Regions from separate parts of the Neisseria sp. SLRRB23 genome, predicted to be linked through region 1. Evidence: riboswitches for the same ligand, from Rfam matches in the RefSeq annotation. Region 1 holds a riboswitch; the other holds the start of a gene.

Region 1 (6,382 bases):
AGCCTGAAAATAGATTTCAAATGTAATATCCCTGTTTTTAGATACTCTCTTTAATTTCTGCCATTTAGAAATTATCTTAAAATCAGGAAATTTACTTGCTATTTCTTGCCATGCTTTTTCACATAACTCTCTTGGTTTCATTGTTATCAAATTGCTCCTTATGTATCTTTTTAAAATTTTAAAATATGATAAAAATGAATAAAATAAAAAATAAATTCCTCTGTAAATATATTATCTGGTACGTCTGGTTTTAGACTTTATTATTTTCAGACGATCTTATTTATTTTTATTCCACAAAGCCTGAAACGCTTTAACCACCGCTTCGGGATTTGCCGCTTCGGTCACGGCACGGACGACGGCGAGTGAGGAAACGCCGGTTGCCAATACCTCTTCAGCATTGTTCAAATCGATGCCGCCAATGGCGACGACGGGCGTGCCGCCTGCCTGTTTCACATATTCGCGCAGTTTGTCCAAGCCTTGCGGGGCGGTGGGCATTTGCTTGGTCGTGGTCGGGAAAATCGCGCCGCTGGCGACGTAGCTGGGGTGTACGGACAGGGCGCGGTCGAGTTCGGCGACGGAGTGCGTACTCAAACCCAAGCACAAACCGGCGGCGGCGATGGCGGCAAGGTCGGCGGTGTCCATATCTTCTTGTCCGAGATGTACGCCGTACGCGCCTGCTTCTATCGCTTCGCGCCAGTGGTCATTGATGAAAAGCTGCGTACGGCTGCCCTGACAGGCGGCGACGCAGCGGGCGATTTCGCGTTTCAATTCATCGCCGTGCAGGGTCTTGCAGCGCAGTTGCACCGTGTCGGCACCTGCTTCGACCATGCGCTCCACCCAATCGGCGGTGGGAACGACGGCGTAGAATTTGAGCGGGGATTTTAGGGGCGGGAAGGTCATGGGGTTCCTTTCAGACGGCTTTAATCTTGTCTTCGGATATACGCCAAACCGCTTTCTTCATCACGTTCGGGTGCGTCTTTTCCGTCAAACAGTACCACTGCCAATCTGACGGCGGCGGCGGTTACAGCGGGAGAAATCATGAAACCGTGGCGGAAAAGGCCGTTGATTTCCATCAGGCGTCGGGCGCGGTTGTAACGGATTTCGGGGTTGTGGTGATTGAGCGTGGGGCGCAGGCCGGTAGCGATTTCGAGGATGTCGGCTTCGCCGAAGGCGGGGTGGACAGCATAGAGTGCGGATAAAAGTTCCAGCCCTGAACGCACGCTGGCAGGAGCTTGGCTTTCGCTTTCGATTTGGGTCGCGCCGATGACGAAGACGTGGTTTTCTTTTGGGGCGATGTAGAGCGGATAACGCGGGTGCAGCAGACGCACGGGGCGGTTGAGCGTGATTTCGGGTGTGTAAACCCGCGCCACTTCGCCGCGTATGCCGCGCAAGGTGCTGGTGTGTTCGGGGGATTGGTTCCACGCGGTTTTTGCGCCGTAGCCGCGGCAGTCGATCAGCCAGTCGTATTGGGCTTGCAGGTCTTCGGGGGCGCATTCGTGTTCCCAATGGCAAGGGACGTTCAGTTCGTCCAAAGCGTCGGCAAGTGCAGACAATATTTGCCGCCCGTCGAGCTGGCCTTCGGTCGGCAGGTAGATGCCGTCTGAAAAACGTCCGCCGAGTTGCGGTTCGCGTTTGGCGATGTCGTCGGCGCGCCAACGGACGATTTCGTCATCCGCTACGCCGCCGCGTTTGAGATGGCGGACGAACTCGTTGGATAAAGGTTTGTCCTGCCCGTGCCACACAATCAGGCTGCCGTTTTCCTGCATCATAGCAGGCGTTTTCAGACGGCCTCTGATGTTGCGCCAAAGCGGAATGCTCTGCCTGCCCAGTTTGATGACTTCAGGCGTGGCTTCGACCGCTTCCGCCGCAGGCGCGAGCATGGCGGCGGCAACATAAGCGGCGGCGTGTTCACCTTGGCGGGTGCCTTTGTCGAAAAGTGCAATCTGATAACCTTGTTCTGCAAGTTGCAGTGCGGTCAGCCTTCCTGAGAGGCCGCCGCCGAGGATGGCGATACGGGTCATGACGGGTTCCTTTGTATGTCGGATGATTTTTTAAACGGTAGGCGTACCGATACGGTGGCAATGGCGGTAGCAATCATTACGGGCGCGGTTAGGCCGATGCTGCTTTCCCAGCCTGCCGACAGCAGGAAGCGGTAGAGGATGAAGCCGGCCAGCCACAGAATCAGTCCGGCAAAGTCAAAGCCTTCAATCTCCTCACGCCGTTTTAAGACGAAGAAGTCGGCAATCAAAACGGCCGCCATCGGCGCAAATACTGAGCCGATCAAGAGAAGGAAGTTTTCATATTCGGTAACGGGCAGGAGGACGGCAAGCACCGTGCCGACAACGGCGACGGCAATGGCGACGGGTGTTTCCGAAAGTTTGGCGGAAATATTGTTGGCACTTACGCCGGCGGAGTAGGCATCGAGAAAAGTGGTGGTAACGGTCGACAGGACGACTGCCAGAATGCCCGTTATGCCCAAGCCCGCGCCCAACAGGATTTTTGCCACATCGGTTTCTCCGGTGAACAACGCCGCTGCCAAACCTAAGGCATACATCCAGCAGCCCGTCAGCGTATAGGCGAGCGTTGCCGTCAGGGTTGCCGCAAACGGGCGGTGTGCTTGGCGCGTGTAGTCGGCGGCCAGCGGCAGCCAGGAAAGCGGCATGACGGCGGACAGTTCGACTGCCGTTCCGAAGCTCATGCCGTCTGAAACCTGTGCGGCGGTGCTGCCTGCCGTGGAAAAGACTTCGGCACTCAGCCACAGAACCGCCAACAGCATCAGCACCATCGAACCGGTTTTCAGCCATCCTGTTTTGCGTGCGCCGAAAATCAGCCACAAGACAATCAGCGCGCCGTTGGCCAAAGCCCACCAGGAAAACGACCCGTTTTGCCAGAGCATTTTGCCCAGTGCGGAACTTGCCGCCGCACCCGAATAAATCATGACGGCCGTCCAGCCGACCAGTTGCAGCACGTTCGCCGCCGAAAATAAGACGGAACCGCCTGTGCCGAACGACAGGCGTATGCTTTCCATCGCGCTTTTTTGCGTGAATGCGCCGATATATGCCGCCGCGAAAAACAATATGCCGCCGATAGCATGGCCGATCAGCAGTGCCGCCAAACCGCGTTGCCAGCCCAAGGGGGCGAGCAGAGTCCCCGTGCTGATTTAGGCAATCGATACCGCCGCGCCGAACCAAATCAGCCCGATGCCGGCAGCGGAGGCGGCAGACGAAGGTTGTTGTGAAATATTGCCCGACATATGACGTCCTTTAAAAAGAAGGAAGGTGGGCGGGGAAGTGCGGAAAGGGAACGGAAGCCCGAACGGGCAGGGAAGGTTTGTTTCCTACGCAGGCATTACCCCGACAGGTTCTACGGATTTTGCTTTCGCAATCTCAGCCGCCCGGCGGGCAGCACTCCGACAAAGAGCTTTAAGTGTACACAAAAGCAGGGGATGTTGGCAAAAATCTTACATTTCAGGCGGCACGATACATTTTCATAACAAATGCCGTATAATCGGCCCACTGATTTTTTATGCTCCGACACCATGCATCAAACCTATTATGCCGTACAGCGAGATTTGCTCGAAGCCAACCATCTTTCTCCCGATTTGCTCGCCCAAAGCCTGAGCATTATCGGTGCCAACCATGTCGATTATGCCGATATTTATTGTCAGCGCACCGCTTATGAAAGTTGGCATCTGGAAGAAGGCATCGTCAAATCAGGCAGCTTCCAAATCGATCAGGGTGTGGGCGTGCGTGCCGTTTCGGGCGATAAAACTGCTTTTGCCTACGCCGACAGCCTGTGTATTGATTCGATCAACCGCTCTGCCAAAGCAGTGCGCGTGATTGGTGCGGCCGGTGGCGAAGCCAGTGTCAAAGTGCCGACACCTGCCTACGGCAAGCCTGTCCACATGGCGATGGATCCTATTGCCAGCCTTGATTCCGCTGCCAAAGTCGCGTTGTTGAACAAAGTCGAAACGCTGGCCAAAGCCGCCGATCCGCGTATCGTGCAAGTGATGGCCGGTTTGACCTGCGAATACGATATGGTGTACATCGCCCGTTTGGACGGTAAACACGCCGCGGATATTCGTCCGATGGTGCGCCTGAACGTTACCGTTATCGCCAAGCAGGGCGAGCGTCGCGAGCAGGGCAGCGCAGGTGGCGGCGGACGTTATGATTTGGCGTATTTCGATGAAACTTTGGTACGGCAGTTTGTCGATTCCGCCGTCAAACAAGCCCTGATTAATCTCGAATCCCGTCCTGCGCCTGCCGGTGAGATGACCGTCGTTTTGGGCAACGGCTGGCCGGGCGTGTTGCTGCACGAAGCGGTCGGACATGGTTTGGAAGGCGATTTCAACCGCAAAGAAACCAGCGTTTTCTCCGGACGAATCGGCGAGCGCGTGGCCGCCAAAGGCGTTACCGTCGTTGACCAAGGTAATATTGCCGACAGACGCGGCTCGCTCAATATCGACGACGAAGGCAACGAAACCCGCCGCACCGTATTGATTGAAGACGGTATTTTGGTCGGCTATATGCAGGACGAAACCAATGCCCGCCTGATGGGCACGCAATCGACCGGCAACGGCCGCCGTGAAAGTTACGCTTCCGCCCCTATGCCGCGTATGACCAACACCTTTATGGAAAACGGCGGCTACGAACCCGACGAAATCATCGCGTCCATCGACAAAGGCATTTACGCCGTCAACTTCGGCGGTGGACAAGTGGACATTACCAGCGGCAAATTCGTGTTCAGTGCATCCGAAGCGTGGTGGGTGGAAGGCGGTAAGCTGCAATATCCCGTCAAAGGCGCAACTATTATCGGCAACGGCCCCGAAGTGTTGAAACACGTCTCCATGATAGGCAACGATACTGCGTTGGATAGCGGTGTCGGCGTGTGCGGTAAAGAAGGGCAGAGCGTCCCTGTTGGCGTGGGGCAACCGACCTTGCGGATTGATGCCGGACTGACCGTCGGCGGTAGCGAAATCTGACGCGGAATCCGGCACGATGCCGTCTGAAAGGTTTTCAGACGGCATCGCCTTATTCTTTTTTCCGATGTTTGATATTCCCAAGCATTCTTTAACATTATCTTGCAAGTTCATTAAAATACCGCCTTTCGTTAAGCTGATTTCTGATTCTGATGAACTGGCCTTATTTAATCGATGCCGTCCCCAAATTCGCCGATGCGGCAAAGCTGACGCTGGAATTGTCCGTTTACGGCGTTGTTTTGTCGTTGCTGTTCGACCTGCCCGTCGCCGTGGTAACGGCATACCGCATCCGCCCCTTCTACGCATTGGCGCGCGCCTATATCGAGCTGTCGCGCAATACGCCCCTGCTGATCCAATTGTTTTTCCTGTATTACGGCCTGCCGAAAATGGGCATTAAATGGGACGGTTTCACCTGCGGCGTGATCGCACTGGTTTTCTTGGGCGCAAGCTATATGGCAGAAGCCATCCGCGCCGGTATTTTGTCCGTCCCAAAAGGACAGATTGAAGCGGGCAAGGCCATCGGTTTGAGCCGATTTCAAGTCTTCCGCTATGTCGAATTGCCTCAGGCATGGGCGGTCGCCGTTCCCGCCATCGGCGCAAACGTATTGTTTTTGATGAAAGAAACATCTATCGTCAGCGCGGTCGGCATTGCAGAATTGTTGTTCGTTACCAAAGACATCATCGGCATGGACTATAAAACCAACGAAGCCTTGTTCCTGCTGTTTGCCAGCTACCTGATCATCCTTCTGCCCGTTTCGCTTCTGGCGCGCTGGGCAGAAAACCGCGTACGGAGTGCAAAATATGGTGTTTGACTGGCTGTTTGAAGGACAAAACGCGGCGCGCTTGGGCGAAGGCCTGCTCTTAACGGCACAAATTTCTTTAATCTCTGTTGCGGCTTCTTGCGTATTGGGCACGCTGTTCGGCTTGGTTTTGCGTTCGCGCAACCAGCTCATCCGCTTTATCGGACGGTTTTATCTCGAAACCATCCGCATCGTGCCGATTTTGGTGTGGCTGTTCGGCCTGTATTTCGGTTTGTCTGTGTGGACGGGCATACATATCGGCGGATTTTGGGTCTGCGTCTGGGTATTTTCCCTGTGGGGCATCGCCGAAATGGGCGATTTGGTCCGCGGCGCATTGGAATCGATTGAAAAACACCAGGTCGAATCAGGCCTGGCACTCGGCTTGAGCCGCGGGCAGGTATTCCGCTACATCGAGCTGCCGCAAAGTATCCGCCGCGTCTTGCCCGGCGCAGTCAACCTGTTCACGCGCATGATCAAAACCAGCTCGCTCGCCTCGCTTATCGGCGTGATTGAAGTGGTCAAAGTCGGGCAGCAAATTATTGAAAACTCGTTGCTGACGCAGCCCAATGCTTCATTTTGGGTTTACGGCCTGATTTTTATGCTG
Region 2 (6,382 bases), on a different contig from region 1:
CAAAGGTACCGTCATCGAGCTGGAAACCGACGGCTTGGACGAAGCCGCCGCCATGAAGGCATTGACCGACTTAATCAACGACTACTTCGGCGAGGGCGAATAATGAGTATCGTGCTGCACGGTGTCGCCGCGGGCAAAGGCATCGCCATCGGACAAGCCCACCTGATTACGCGCGGCACGGCTGAAGTGCCGCAATACGACGTTTCAGACGAGCTCATCGACACCGAAGCCGCCCGTTTCGATGCCGCCATCAAAGCCACGCGCAAAGAGTTGGAACAGCTGCGCAGCGCGATTCCCGAAAACGCTCCGACCGAATTGGGCGCGTTTATTTCGCTGCACCTGATGCTGCTGACCGATGTAACCTTGTCGCGCGAACCCGTCGATATTTTAAAAGAACAAAAAATCAACGCCGAATGGGCATTGAAGCAACAGAGCGACAAACTTGCCGCTCAGTTTGACGGCATAGGCGATGCCTATTTGCGCGAACGCAAGCAGGATATGCTGCAAGTCGTCCAGCGCATCCACAACAACCTGGTTGGGCAGGGCAACGATTTAAATGTTGCCGATAACCTGTTTGACGAAACCGTGCTGATTGCGCACGACCTTTCGCCTGCCGATACGGTTTTGTTCAGAGAGCAGCGGATTGCCGCTTTTGTAACCGATGTCGGCGGTCCGACCAGTCATACGGCGATTTTGGGCAGGAGCTTGGACATCCCGTCCGTCGTCGGGCTGCACAACGCGCGCAAACTGATTACCGAAGGCGAAACGGTCATCGTGGACGGCATCAACGGCGTGTTGATTATTTCGCCGGATGAGTCGGTGTTGAACGAATACCGTCGCCGTGCCCGCGAATACCGCAGCCACAAACGCGAGTTGAACAAGCTCAAAAAGACCGCCGCTGCTACCGCCGACGGGGTCTGTATCGAGCTTTTGGGCAATATAGAATCAGCCGAAGATGTCAAATTACTGCACAACCTCGGCGCAGACGGCATCGGGCTGTTCCGCAGCGAGTTTCTTTACCTGAACCGCGATACGATGCCGTCTGAAGACGAGCAGTACGAAGTGTACAGCGCGATTGTCAAAAAAATGAAAGGCAAAAGCGTTACCATCCGAATCGTTGATTTAGGCGTGGATAAAAACCCCCGCTGGTTCGGTCAAAACGCCACCCCCAACGGCAGCCTCAACCCCGCACTGGGCATGACCGGCATCCGCCTGTGCCTTGCCGAACCGGTCATGTTCCGCACCCAGATGCGCGCCATCCTCCGTGCCGCCGTCCACGGCTCCGTGCGCATGATGTGGCCGATGATTACCTCCTTGTCTGAAGTGCGCCAATGCCTGATTCATTTGGATACCGCCCAGCGGCAGCTTACTGAGCGCGGTGAAGCCTTCGGCGATGTCGGTGTCGGCTGCATGATTGAAATCCCCTCGGCCGCGTTGACCGTCGGCAGCATTTTAAAACTGGTCGATTTTATTTCCATCGGTACCAACGACCTGATTCAATATATCTTGTCCGTCGACCGCAGCGACGACAGCGTCAGCCACCTCTACCAGCCCGGACATCCTTCCGTGTTGAAAATGCTGCAACACGTCATCCGTACCGCCAACCGTATGGAAAAAGACGTGTCCGTGTGCGGCGAAATGGCGGGCGACACGGCGTTTACCCGCGTTTTATTGGGTATGGGGCTGCGCCGTTTTTCGATGAATCCCAACAACATCCTGCCCGTCAAAAACATCATCCTGAACAGCAATATCGCACAGCTCGAAAACGATATTGCCAAAATCGTCCGCTGCGAGGACGAGGAAAAGGCGGAAAAGCTGATCAAACAGATGAACAGCGCGCCGGCAGGAGAGGAAGCCGAAGCCAAAGTGCGGAAATAAATATTGTTGACAATGGAAAAAGATTGCAGTCAAATAACGCCCTTAGAAAAAATATAGCTGCTTTGGTAAAAAAATGCCGTCTGAAAGGTTTTTCAGACGGCATTTTGTTTTTAAGGAAGCATCAACGGAAACGGACGATTTCCCTGTCTTCGATATGGATGCGTACCGTATCGTTTCCCGATATTTCACCGGCGTGCGGCATATCGAGGTTCAGCCACAGGATGCCGTGTTCCGGATGGAGGACGGACAGGCTGAACGATTCGGGCAAACAGGTACGGGATAATACGCGGCACTCCATGCCGTCTTGGTCGAAACGCACCGCATGTTGCGGAATATGGCGGTCATCGTCGGTATTGGGCAGCCCCATCAGTCGGGCGACCTGCACGCAGGACGGTGTTTTGACCAATGTTTCGGGCGTGCCGTATTGTAGAATTCTCCCTTCATGCATCACGGCGATTTCGTCTGCCGTCGTACAGGCTTCTTCGGGCGAATGGGTAACCAAAACGGCAGGGATGCCGCCGTTTCGGATGCGTTCGGCAGTCATACGGCGCAGCGTGCCGCGCAAATGCGTGTCCAAACTGGAAAACGATTCGTCCAGCAACAGCAGGGAAGGGCGGACAACCAAAGCGCGCGCCAGTGCCAACCGTTGCTTCTCGCCTCCGGAAAGTTTTTCAGGCTTGCGGTGCGCCTCGTTTTCCAGTCCGACTTCGGCAAGTGCCGCCATGGCAAGGCGTTCGGCGTCGGCTTTCGGCATTTTTTGCATTTTCAAACCGAATGCCGCATTTTCCAGCGCACTCATATGGGGAAACAGCGCGTAATCTTGAAACATCAGCGAAATACGGCGTTTTTCGGGCGGCATACGGGTAATGTTTTCCCCGTTCAGCCGAATTTCGCCGCCGTCCGGACGGACAATCCCCGCAATCATATTCAGCAGGGTGGATTTTCCGCAGCCCGACCGCCCCAAAACGGCAAGTATTTTGCCGCGCCCGACAGTCAGGCAGATGTTGTCGGCGACGGTTTTATTGCCGAAGCGTTTGCAGAGTCCGTTCAGTTCAAGCATGGCGCATCCTATAAACGTATGCCGTCCAGCCACTCGGACAGCGGATGGGCGGCATCAATCAGACCGTAACGGCAAAACGCGTCCAGCGTAACCAGTTGCGCGTCGTGCATCATGTTTCCCGACAACATGGCATCCAACAGACCGCCGATGTCCATCTTTTCAAAACATGCAACCTCGCCGTCCTGATTTTCAGGCAGGAAGGTTTCGGGCAGGATGGCATCGAATACATACAGGATTTCATTGTGCACACCCCGGCTGACGGGGCGCAGGCTGTGCAGCCGAGATACCGGACGGATAAACGGGAACAGCGTTTTATCCAAACCGGCTTCTTCGCTGCTTTCGCGACACACGGCTTCAGACGGCACTTCGCCGCTGGAAACACCGCCGGCGGCAGTATTGTCGAGTTTGTCGGGATCGACTGCTTTGTGCGGACTGCGCCTGCCTATCCAGAAATGCCATCGGCCGTCCGATTCGGTCAGACCGTTGAGATGGACGGCGCGGCTGAGCAGTCCGAACGGACGGAAAGCGGCGCGTTCGAGCGTGAACAAGGGGTTGCCGCCGCCGTCGGTCAGGTCGAAACACTCGTTGCGCCAGCCGTGAAGCAGCCCCGCCTTGTTCCATGTGCGGGCGAGGTGCTGCAAGCGGCCGCCCATATCTGACCAGCCGTCCGCATTCAGAAAAATGCCGTCTGAAGACTCCGAGCAGCCTGCCTCCCAGTCTTTTTTGACGCGCTCCGCCCATTCCGGCGACAGGTTGCCCAAAGGCAGGCCGTTCAGATACAGTGTTTTCCAGCAACTTTCTGCACCGTAACTTGCTTTTGCCCACTCGAACAGGGCATCAAGGTCGTGTTTGCTGACGGATTCGGTAAAACGGACGGTCGGCATGGTTGGCTTTCTTGAACATAATGTGGAAGATTGTAGCCAAGCCGCCTGAATTTGCAACCGCAAACAGACGGCGGGCTGCCGTTCCGATATTGCGGCAGGAAGGAAGATCCGGCAAAAAACGGAGGCGGCAGGAAACAGGCAAAACAAAACCCCTCGGCATTGAACCAAGGGGTTTAATATTTGGTTGCGGGAGCAGGATTCGAACCTACGACCTTCGGGTTATGAGCCCGACGAGCTACCATGCTGCTCCATCCCGCGTCAGAAGGTAGAACTATACAGAAGGTAGTATGCGGTGTCAAGCATTCTTTCCGCGAAAAATCATGAAATCTTGTCCGAGGCCGGTTTATGCCTGATTTGAAATATTATTTTCTTTACAAAAATCCAAGCCCGTGGTTTAATTTTGGTTAACATTGAAACAGGGGTGCTGCCTGATGTTTAGGCGGCTGAGAAATACCCTTTACACCCGATCGGGATAATACCTGCGTGGGGAGTTTTCACGGATTCTGTCTTTCAGACGGCATTGGTTTTCAAATGCCGTCTGAAAACGCAAAACGCTCCTGTTTCTTTATTCTAAACGAGAAAACAGGAGCATTTTTTATGACTACGCCAAAAAAAACTGCCAAAACTTCCGGCAACGAAGCGCGCGAGCTTGCCGACTTGAGCGAAGACATCGGCATCCGCTTCAAATATCCGAACTCGGAACGCGTGTATCTGCAAGGCAGCCGCGACGACATCCGCGTGCCTTTGCGCGAAATCCGTCAGGACGACACTTACACGGCGCAAGGTACGGAAGCCAATCCGCCGATTCCCGTCTATGACACCAGCGGCGTGTACGGCGACCCGGCGGCGCACATCGACCTGAAACAAGGCTTGCCGCACATCCGCACCGCATGGCTGGATGAACGCGGCGATACCGAAATCCTGCCCAAGCTTTCTAGCGAATACGGCATCGAACGTGCGCACGACCCGCAAACCGCCCATCTGCGTTTCAACCAAATCACCCGCCCGCGCCGTGCGAAAAGCGGCAGCAACGTAACCCAGCTTCACTATGCGCGCCAAGGCATCATCACGCCCGAAATGGAGTTTGTCGCCATACGCGAGCGTATGAAACTGGACGAGCTTTTCAGACGGCCTGAATACGCCAAGCTCTTGAAACAGCACGCAGGGCAAAGTTTCGGCGCGAATATCCCGACCCGTCCCGACCAAATCACGCCCGAATTCGTGCGCCAAGAAATCGCCGCCGGACGCGCGATTATCCCTGCCAACATCAACCACCCCGAACTCGAACCGATGATTATCGGCCGCAACTTCCGCGTCAAAATCAACGGCAATTTGGGCAATTCCGCCGTAACCTCCAGCCTGACCGAAGAAGTCGAAAAAATGGTGTGGTCGCTGCGTTGGGGCGCGGACACGATTATGGATTTGTCCACCGGCGCGCACATCCATGAAACGCGCGAATGGATTATCCGCAACGCGCCCGTCCCCATCGGTACCGTGCCTATCTATCAGGCTTTGGAAAAAACTGGCGGTATTGCCGAAGATTTGACTTGGGATTTGTTCCGCGACACCTTAATCGAACAGGCGGAGCAAGGCGTGGACTATTTCACCATACACGCAGGCGTGTTGCTGCGTTATGTACCGATGACCGCCAACCGCCTTACCGGCATCGTCTCGCGCGGCGGTTCCATCATGGCGAAATGGTGTTTGGCACATCATCGGGAAAACTTCCTCTACACGCATTTCGACGAAATCTGCGAAATTATGAAGGCGTATGACGTATCGTTCAGCTTGGGCGACGGCCTGCGCCCCGGCTGCATTGCCGATGCCAACGACGAATCCCAATTCGCCGAATTGCACACCTTGGGCGAATTGACCGATAAAGCGTGGAAACACGACGTACAAGTCATGATCGAAGGCCCCGGCCATGTGCCGCTGCAACGCGTCAAAGAAAATATGACCGAAGAGCTGCAACACTGCTTTGAAGCACCGTTTTATACCCTCGGCCCGCTCGTTACCGACATCGCCCCCGGCTACGACCACATCACTTCGGGCATAGGCGCGACCAATATCGGCTGGTACGGCACGGCCATGCTCTGCTACGTTACCCCGAAAGAGCATTTGGGGCTGCCCGACAAAGAAGACGTGCGCACCGGCATCATCACCTACAAACTCGCCGCCCACGCCGCCGATCTCGCCAAAGGCTGGCCGGGTGCACAGTTGCGCGACAACGCCCTGAGCAAGGCGCGTTTCGAGTTCCGCTGGCGCGACCAATTCCGCTTAAGTCTCGACCCCGAACGCGCCGAAAGCTTCCACGACGAAACCCTGCCCGCCGAAGGCGCGAAAATCGCCCACTTCTGCTCGATGTGCGGCCCCAAATTCTGCTCGATGAAAATCACGCAGGAAGTACGCGACTACGCCGACAAGCAAAAAGCCCAACAGCAAGGCATGGAGGAAAAAGCGGTCGAGTTCGTCAAAAAAGGCGCGAAGATTTACAGTTGAAACGTCAAGCAAAAAAATGCCGTCTGAAAACCGGAAAAAGGGCTTCAGACGGCATTCTTTC

What was found. A riboswitch is a leader RNA that binds a small molecule or an ion and turns the genes downstream of it on or off. The one in region 1 is predicted to bind thiamine pyrophosphate.
Region 2: another riboswitch for thiamine pyrophosphate. It lies ahead of thiC (phosphomethylpyrimidine synthase ThiC); the one in region 1 lies ahead of cytX (putative hydroxymethylpyrimidine transporter CytX).

Annotation. Positions count from the first base shown of each region.
Region 1 is NZ_JBPBFH010000015.1:2,182-8,563, reverse strand. It holds gene ACRPFF_RS05355 (DUF4304 domain-containing protein) at 1-141, opposite strand, end outside; gene thiE (thiamine phosphate synthase) at 277-900, opposite strand; gene ACRPFF_RS05345 (FAD-dependent oxidoreductase) at 921-2,021, opposite strand; partial or broken gene cytX (putative hydroxymethylpyrimidine transporter CytX) at 2,018-3,253, opposite strand; TPP riboswitch at 3,318-3,422, opposite strand; gene tldD (metalloprotease TldD) at 3,539-4,981, shown strand; gene ACRPFF_RS05330 (amino acid ABC transporter permease) at 5,131-5,790, shown strand; gene ACRPFF_RS05325 (amino acid ABC transporter permease) at 5,780-6,382, shown strand, end outside.
Region 2 is NZ_JBPBFH010000021.1:15,537-21,918, reverse strand. It holds gene ACRPFF_RS07000 (HPr family phosphocarrier protein) at 1-103, shown strand, start outside; gene ptsP (phosphoenolpyruvate--protein phosphotransferase) at 103-1,878, shown strand; gene ACRPFF_RS06990 (ABC transporter ATP-binding protein) at 2,000-2,938, opposite strand; gene ACRPFF_RS06985 (NUDIX domain-containing protein) at 2,947-3,822, opposite strand; tRNA gene ACRPFF_RS06980 (tRNA-Met) at 4,004-4,080, opposite strand; TPP riboswitch at 4,230-4,329, shown strand; gene thiC (phosphomethylpyrimidine synthase ThiC) at 4,420-6,321, shown strand.